Regions from separate parts of the Sessilibacter sp. MAH1 genome, predicted to be linked through region 4. Evidence: predicted binding sites of a transcription regulator. Region 4 holds the regulator's gene; each other region holds the start of a gene.
The links. The regulator sigma-54, encoded in region 4, starts transcription at its own class of promoters, with help from an activator protein. The targets are predictions, from matches to a motif close to TGGCACANNNNTTGCNNT.
Positions count from the first base shown of each region.

Region 1: a site for sigma-54 is predicted at 1,474-1,491, ahead of flgA (flagellar basal body P-ring formation chaperone FlgA). Genes of this name have one in related genera too.
Region 2: a site for sigma-54 is predicted at 858-875, ahead of ACYQ28_RS09785 (nitrogen fixation protein NifZ). Genes of this name have one in related genera too.
Region 3: a site for sigma-54 is predicted at 1,204-1,221, ahead of glnA (glutamate--ammonia ligase). Genes of this name have one in related genera too.

Region 1 covers NZ_BAAGIC010000002.1:321,698-323,906, forward strand. Annotated here, with positions in the region: gene flgM (flagellar biosynthesis anti-sigma factor FlgM) at 1-132, opposite strand, end outside; gene flgA (flagellar basal body P-ring formation chaperone FlgA) at 587-1,363, opposite strand; gene ACYQ28_RS03330 (chemotaxis protein CheV) at 1,551-2,209, shown strand, end outside.
Region 2 covers NZ_BAAGIC010000008.1:64,593-66,801, forward strand. Annotated here, with positions in the region: gene nifU (Fe-S cluster assembly protein NifU) at 1-388, opposite strand, end outside; gene ACYQ28_RS09780 (HesB/IscA family protein) at 518-841, opposite strand; gene ACYQ28_RS09785 (nitrogen fixation protein NifZ) at 1,116-1,385, shown strand; gene ACYQ28_RS09790 (hypothetical protein) at 1,405-1,884, opposite strand; gene ACYQ28_RS09795 (Rossmann-like domain-containing protein) at 1,927-2,209, opposite strand, start outside.
Region 3 covers NZ_BAAGIC010000001.1:58,419-60,627, reverse strand. Annotated here, with positions in the region: gene thiI (tRNA uracil 4-sulfurtransferase ThiI) at 1-950, opposite strand, end outside; gene glnA (glutamate--ammonia ligase) at 1,362-2,209, shown strand, end outside.
Region 4 covers NZ_BAAGIC010000015.1:76,498-78,706, reverse strand. Annotated here, with positions in the region: gene ACYQ28_RS14675 (RNA polymerase factor sigma-54) at 377-1,978, shown strand; gene hpf (ribosome hibernation-promoting factor, HPF/YfiA family) at 2,077-2,209, shown strand, end outside.

The sequences.
Region 1 (2,209 bases), on a different contig from region 4:
ATTCGCTCGACCTTGTTGAACAGTTTCAGCTCTAGAATTTGTTTCTAAGCGAGTATTCTCAGAACTGTTTCTCTGCACGTTATTGCTGTTTGAGTTTAGATTGGCATTGTTACCAATAGAGTTAATGGCCATTATCGTTTGCTCGTTGTTTATGTATGAGTTACTGAGGTTAACCCAGATAATTTGATCATGTACTTGGTTTCGGCCAAGTCTTGATAACCTTTAATGGTTTTTTAAATTTTTTCTTTTAGTGTTGGTCTTTAGGGGCATGTGACTAACTCATCCGTGAATTAGTCAGATGACAGAAATTGAAACTGTGATCTCCAATTTCTTCACAATTTCAATCACTTACAGCTCTTTAAATTGGCAACACATCCTTGTGTGCGGGAAACTCTGGGTTAATCTGAGTTTCCTTGAGTTTTATTCTGGATAACTTTCTGTTATAGCGGCTATTTTGTTTAAACGAGCTCGATTTTTGGGGTTTCTATGTTTGGCTGATTGAGTCTCGCTGTGTAATAGGGTCTATCTTTATGATTCTTAACGATTTTTTTTGTGATTCTTTAAGACTAATCATTGTTTTTAAGTCTTAAAGGTTGATATACACATCGCCATTTGATTGCACTGTACCCGAGACAATACGATCACTTCGGTTATTTTTTACACGAATAATCTCCCCAATACGCCCATCCGATAAGGCCGTACCTGTTGTTTCAACAGAGATTACAGATGATGTAGCCATCAGATTAACAATTTGTCCGCGTTTGATAACTTGCGGCATATCCAATAGGGCATCTCTAACAATGTCACCACTTTTGATGTTTCTCTTTAATTCTTTACCTATCACAGGGGTAATCTCTTTGTAATAGCTTTCTCTGATATCACTGATGTCAACCAAATCTATTTTTAAATCGCTTTCTTGAATTAATTTTCCTTTGGAGAGATGATCACTAAATACAACAATTTTCTTATATAACGCGATTTCGGCAATTAAATAAATTGACCATGATTGTGGCGAAGAACAGCTTAATTGTACGGTAAGACGTTTGGAGACAAAATCCGTCGGAAATTTGGCATCTAAATTTGACGAACAAGGTGATAATTTAAGTCGATTATCTGGCGCATTAACGTTAACAACGATTTTGTCAAAATCCTGTTGGTTGGAAATCTTTTCCACAATTTCCTTGTAGGCTATTTGACTTAATATTTGTAAATTCTGATATTCCTCATTTGCCAATGAATGTTTAGCCTGTAAAAAAGCAATAAAAAACACCAACGCTATAATAGTTCTGGGCTTTATGAATAAAGATCTTTCTTTAAGGCCATTAAAAAAAGTTTTTTCTTTCATCTCAAGACGCTTTGTCATTTTTATCCTATTCTCATTATGAGTTTGTTTTTCATTTTGAGATTTAAAGTTTTAGCTACTTGTGTCGATAAAATGTCAACAAATCATAGGTAATTTAGTTTTTGTTCTTACGAGCAATCTCTATGCCGTACGATTTACAACAAATTAGGCAAACCATTTAAGATTTGGTATACCTGAGAGGACTCTCATGGCAGGTGTTTTAGACACGGTTAACCAGCGAACCCAACTTGTGGGCCAAAACAGGCTGGAGTTACTGCTGTTTCGTTTAAAGGGCAAGCAAATTTACGGAATTAACGTTTTTAAAGTTAAAGAAGTGTTGCAGTGTCCGCCATTAAACGAAATACCTAATCGTAACCATATTGTAAGAGGTGTGGCTCATATACGTGGTGGAACAATTTCCATTATGGATATGAATCTCGCAATTGGTCGAACGGAATTAGATGATATTACCAATTGTTTCGTAATCATCACCGAATACAATCGTTCGACACAAGGATTCTTGGTTGCGGCGGTGGAACGCATTGTTAATATCAATTGGGAGTCTATCCATCCGCCACCACGCGGTGCGGGGCGAGAAAACTATCTTACTGCGGTCACCGAAATCGAAAATCAGTTAGTCGAGATTATCGATGTTGAAAAGATTTTGGCAGAAGTTAATCCATTATCTGAAGAAATCAGTAGCGATGTTATTGAAGACGGTATTGCAGAGCGAGTTGTTCAGAAACATGTTTTGATTGTTGATGATTCAACCATTGCACGTAAGCAAATTCAACGTGTTATTGAACAAATGGGTATCAAAACAACACTCAAAAAAGATGGTCGAGAGGCTCTGGAATATTTAGAAGG
Region 2 (2,209 bases), on a different contig from region 4:
GATCATCTTTCCACTCTTCACCACGATAATCTGCAACTGCCGCCTGTAGCGCTTCACGACCCATTACCGAGCAATGCATTTTTTCTGGCGGTAATCCATCAAGATAATCGGCAATATCTTGATTAGTCACTAACAAGGCTTCATCTAAGGTTTTACCCTTGATAATTTCAGTTAATGCCGAAGAAGACGCAATCGCAGATCCGCAACCAAATGTTTGAAATCCTGCATCTTCAATAATTTCGGTTTCTGGATTTACCTTTAAGGTTAAACGCAGCGCGTCTCCACAATTTATTGAGCCGACATCACCAACGGCATTTGCATCCGCTACAGCACCTGCGTTTTTTGGATCAAAAAAGTGTTCTTTAACTTTCTCAGAATAATCCCACATGGCCAATCCTCCAAAATCTACTGTTCCGATCGAGCCTTAGCTCGAATGCGATATTGATTAAATTAATATTGCTCTATTTCTCTCAATTCACGGTTCTTTAGTGAGTACTGCTAACACGCAGATACTTAATTACGCTGAGAAAGATTTTCCGCAGCCACAACTTGCCGTTGCATTCGGGTTTTCAAATTTAAAACCACTGCCTTCCATGCTATCAATAAAATCGACTTTCACACCTTGCAGTAAAGGTTCGCTGGCTTTGTCGATCAACATTTTAATGCCACCGATTTCATGCACTGTATCGTTTTCTGAAATGGAATCTTCAAGTCTTAAACCGTATTGAAAACCTGAACAACCACCACCATCGACCTTGATGCGCAAACCAGCGATATTTTTCTCGCTATTTTCGATAAAACGGCTAACTGCTTTCACTGCGCTTTCAGTTAAGATAACCATTTGTTGTATCTCCTCGTGGCAAACTGTTTGCAAATCATTGTGTGTGCAAAAGTGTAAAAGAGCGTTTTAGAGCACCTAAAGATTGTTGTGACCCAATCAAGCTCGATGAAATAAGTACTCAAGGAAAAGTGCAACGCTTATACCATCGATTTTTACCAAACTTTTTTTGATAAAAATCAACGATTTAGTAAGAATCGATAAGCGACACAGCTGTTTTAAAGATCACCACCAACAACGCTTTGTAACATTCACGACAACCCAAGAGGACGCCAACATGCCTTATATGCTACAACCCGGTGACACAATTTTTGCCACAAAAGATATATTGAACGACGGCAGCTTTCCCGAAAAAGCCGAAGAAGAATTATTGGTTTCGAAAGGTACCCGTGGTGTAATTGTTAACTTTGGGCATTTAGAAGAAAACGAAGACCAAGAAATATTTTTGGTACAGTTTGAAAAGGGTAATGAAAGCGCTGAACTCGGCCCGCCAATTGGTTGCTGGCCAGAAGATATAGAAATTGTTGGTGACGATTTAAGTCGTTAATTTAGGCATCTATCACGGTCTAATCTAGATAGAACTCGTATATTTTCTTCATTATTAAACGTTCTATGCTAATTAACTGAAAACTATCCGGCAATTCGATCCAGCGCCATGACATTGGCGCTTGGAAGGGTTGCTCGCTGGATACACGCAGTAAAAACACATTCATTAAACATCCCGGCGTGTCTATCGTTGTCTTAAATTCACTCACAATATCCAGCTGTTCTAACGGCAAAGCGTGCTTTGTGCATAATTTTTTTAAGTACGATGACGGATGAGTAACTACATTGGAATTTGATAATATTTTCTGCGAAAGGAGTGAATTATCGTTTTCTATAATTTCTGATAATGAGGGTAACTTACTAGGAAGGGATAGATGACCGGTTTGATTTATTAAAAATCGTAAGCGTGCACTTGTTGGGTGTAAATGAATAATAACAAATCGTAGCGGCCAGTTCTGTGGTGGATTTTCTAGCAGTTCTAACATGGGTAGGAATTGCATGGGTAGAAATTGTTATAAAATTAAATGGGATTAATTTGGTATTTATAGGGCTAATATTTTATAAACAACAGCGCCTTCAAACAGTTGTGTGCCACCGGCTTGCATTACTACTTCTTTCAAGCCACTCAAAGACAATACTTCGACACCTGCTAAGTAATTTACACCCAGTTTTTTCCAGACAGTTGACCAAGGTAAACTTGGCCCCATTAATACCACATTGGCGTCTTTACAACATTGTAATAACATCGGTAATGTTTTATTAACAATACTGGAGGCCGTAATAAACACCCAGTCAGATTCTGATAGATAGTAATAAGCCGCCACA
Region 3 (2,209 bases), on a different contig from region 4:
GGACGCAGCACCAAGGTGTCTGTGACCCGATCAATCATGGTCAAATTAGCCAAGGTTTGAGACGAAACCTGCGCGACACTCTCTCCGGTCACAAGCGCTTCAATACCTTGATGCTCGGCAACAACAGATGCTGCTCGCAACATCATGCGTTTCAGAATAACGCCCATATTTCCCTGAGATACGTTTTCTAGAATCTCGCCAACCACTTCTTCAAAAGGCACAGTAACAAACCTAACTCGATGCGAGGCTCCGAAACGATTCCAAAGGTAATATGCGACCTCTTTGCAACCTAGCTCGTGATCACGGCCACCCAAATTGAAAAAACAATAATGGGTTTTTAGGCCGCGCTTGATCGTTAGGTAACTGGCGACGGTGGAATCGAAACCGCCGGATATCAAAGACAAAACAGGGTCTTGCGTGCCCAAAGGAAAACCACCAAGACCAGACTTTCGATCACGCACCACATACACAGTGTCGTTTTTAATTTCGAGATTAACCGTGATGTCTGGATCTTTTAATCTCACACCCGCAGCTTCAGAATATTGATTCAGACCACCACCGACGTATCGCTCCACATCGATGGAGGTGAAATCGTGCTTACCGCTGCGCTTTACGCGCACACAGAAGGTCTTGCCAGCCAAAGCATCTAGCCAAACCTCCGCGGTACGCTCGTAGATATCGTGCATCGTTTGATAAGTAAATGCAGACACCTCGTAAAAAAACGCAACACCGGGTGTTGAGGCTAAAATTTGCTTCACAGCAAGATTCAGCGATTCGTCGTCGGAGTCACAATAGACATCGATTTTCTCCCAATCTCGGGTAACACGTGCTCCGCCATCGTGACGACGAATCAGTGTTCGCAAGTTATTTTGCAACTGGCGAGTAAATCGTTTGCGCACCGGGGCGCTTTTTATGGTTATTTCGGGGAATAATTTAACTATGAAATGCATGTACCGCTCGCATCGAATGCAAAAAGATCAGAATTTGACAATTATAAGGCAATGAATTGATTTACACACATTCCAACGGAAGCCAATGACATGTAGCATAGGCAGCCTCGGAAACTATGCTTAAGTCTCTAGCGCACCACATTGATGCCGCGGCACCAAAATTAAGCATAATATTGTTTGATATAACTTCTATCTCTATCTGCCAAGTCAATGGCTGCGACATCTTAATAATGTTCAGCTTTGATAAAATCTATGGCATATTGATTGCTTCATAATGATGCACTAATAACCAGCCGGTTGATTTTGTGCACATCCAAGAGCAGTTTATCAACCACGAGCATTGGGCTAAATGCGCTAATTCAGCCTATGAACTCTTCACACCTATTCTGGCGCAGCCATTTTGGAGGAAACATGTCAGAGCAGACTCTGAACTTAATAAAAGACAACGAAGTTAAGTGGGTTGACCTACGCTTCACCGACACCAAAGGTAAAGAACAACACGTAACTATTCCTTCATTTGAAGTTAAAGACGACTTCTTTACCGAAGGTAAAATGTTCGACGGTTCTTCTATCGCCGGCTGGAAAGGCATTAACGAGTCTGACATGATTTTGATGCCGGACGATAGCACTAGCTTCCTTGATCCGTTCACTGACGAAGCAACTGTTGTTATCCGCTGCAACATCGTTGAGCCTTCAACTGGCGAAGGTTACAACCGTGACCCACGCTCTATTGCAATGCGCGCCGAAGAATACTTGAAGTCTACTGGTTTAGGTGACACCGCTTTCTTTGGTCCAGAACCAGAATTCTTCATCTTTGATGACATCAAGTGGGGCGCAGACATGTCTGGCGCTTTCTACAAAATCAGCTCTGAAGAAGCCGCTTGGGAATCTGGCCGCGAAATGATCGATGGTAACATGGGTCACCGTCCAGGCGTTAAAGGTGGTTACTTCCCAGTTCCTCCAGTAGATTCACTACACGACATCCGTGGTGCAATGTGTAACGCTGCAGAAGCTATGGGCTTGGTGATCGAAGTTCACCACCACGAAGTAGGTACTGCTGGTCAGTGTGAAATCGGCGTTGGCGCTAACACCCTAACCAAGAAAGCTGACGAAGTTCAAATCCTTAAGTATGCCGTACACAACGTTGCTGCTGCTTATGGCAAAACTGCGACCTTCATGCCTAAGCCACTTGTTGGCGACAACGGTAGCGGCATGCACGTTCACCAATCTTTCGTTAAAGATGGCGTGAACCAATTCGC
Region 4 (2,209 bases):
CGCCACCTCAACCGACCCTCAATAAAACAACAAAAGCCTCGACACCTATCAAAGAACCCACAGAAAGACTCTTTTTTAGCCTACAAGACCACCCAAAAGACATTTTAGGCGACATTAAAAAACCGCTTTACCTTGCTGTTGAAATAGGCGAACATTGGTCTTACTGTTAAGTGATCAACAAGTAATCCCCTCCGCTAAAGCACTCGCTGTTCTTTTATTTTTCCCCTCAAAACATTTATTTAAAGAAAATTCAAGGTTGGGCATATTTTTTGCTTAATAGATGTTGCAAAAACGCCCCTTTCAAGTCTACACTGACACTAAGCTTGATCAGAATCAGCTCCGATTCTGACACCGTTTTTGGAAGTAGTGTCAAGTTATGAAACAATCATTACAGCTAAAAATGGGTCAACAATTAACGATGACCCCTCAGTTGCAGCAAGCCATTCGCCTGCTACAACTCTCAACGCTCGATCTTCAACAAGAGATTCAAGAAGCTCTTGAGTCTAATCCCATGCTCGAAGTTAGCGAATCCGATGACTCTCACCTTGATAGCGGTGAGTCCGGCGACAACAGCGAACAACCCAACGAAATTTCCGACAACTTCAGCGAAGAAAAAGTTACCGCAACCGCATCCGAATCCGAATCCGATTCTGGCGACGCCCAAGAAGGCGAATGGCAGGAAAACATTCCCGAGGATTTACCCGTTGATACCCAGTGGGACGACATTTACCAAGGCAGTAGCAACTCTTCCTCGTCATCAGCCGTAGAACGAGACGACAGCTTTTTCGACAGCCAAATCGACAACACCGAGACCCTTCAAGAATACTTACTGTGGCAATTGAATCTGACTCCGATGTCAGAAACCGATCGAACCATTGCTTTAGCAATCATAGACTCGGTAGAGCCCAGCGGTTTGCTCTCAAGCAGTATCGAGGAGATTTTTCACGGCCTACGCGGTGACTGGCGTGAGAATGACGAAGATGCCGAACAAGAAAGCGGTGAGCTTGAAGCTTCTGAACCTCTAAACGAAGACGCAGATACAGACGAAGACCTAAGCCTCGACGAAGTGATTGCGGTTCAACACCGACTTCAACTGTTTGATCCTATCGGCTCTTGCAGCGTCGATTTGTCTGAATGTTTGATGGTACAACTCAATCAATACGCCAAAGAAACACCCGGACTGGAAACCGCCAAGGCGGTAGTTGCAGAGCATCTAGCGTTACTTGGCAGTCGTGACTACAAACAGTTAATGCGTAAATGTCGCGTTAAAGAGCCCGAACTCAAAGTTGCGATCGATTTAATTCAGGAATTAACACCTCATCCCGGCGCTACTATCGGCAGCAGCGATACCAGTTATATCGTTCCCGATGTTTTTGTGAGCAAGCAAGAAGGTCGCTGGATCGTAGAGCTGAACCCAGAAATAGCCCCTAAAATTCGCATCAACAACAATTACGCCAGTCTTGTAAAGCGTGCCGATAGCAGTGAAGACAACACCTTCTTGCGAGATAATTTACAAGAAGCACGCTGGTTCTTGAAAAGTTTACAAAGCCGCAACGAGACTCTACTGAAGGTTGCAAGCTGCATTGTTGAAAAACAACAGGGCTTTTTGGATTTCGGCCCAGAATCCATGAAACCTCTAGTACTTCACGACATTGCCGAAGACGTAGGCATGCATGAGTCGACAATTTCACGGGTAACAACGCAAAAATACATGCACACGCCTCAAGGCATCTTTGAGTTAAAATACTTTTTCTCAAGCCACGTCAGCACAGACAATGGCGGCGAATGCTCTTCAACCGCAATACGTGCCATTATCAAAAAGCTGGTTGCCGCAGAAGACGCTCGCAAACCCTTAAGCGACAGCAAAATTACCGCGTTACTGGCAGACCAAGGCATTCAAGTCGCCCGAAGAACCATTGCGAAATATCGCGAATCCTTGGGTATTCCAGCCTCGAACGAACGTAAAAGACTGGTCTGACCAACCATGACTCGGTGATCTCGACCCTAATTCATACCCGATTACACGGGTTTAAAACCTGTGTAATCAATGACTTAACTCTGACATGAGGAATAACAATGACTCTTAGCATCAGTGGGCACCACGTCGAAGTCACCGACTCTATTCGAAATTATGTTGAAACTAAATTTGAAAAACTCGGCAAACACAACCCGCAAATCACTACAATCAATGTTGTATTAAGGGTTGAAA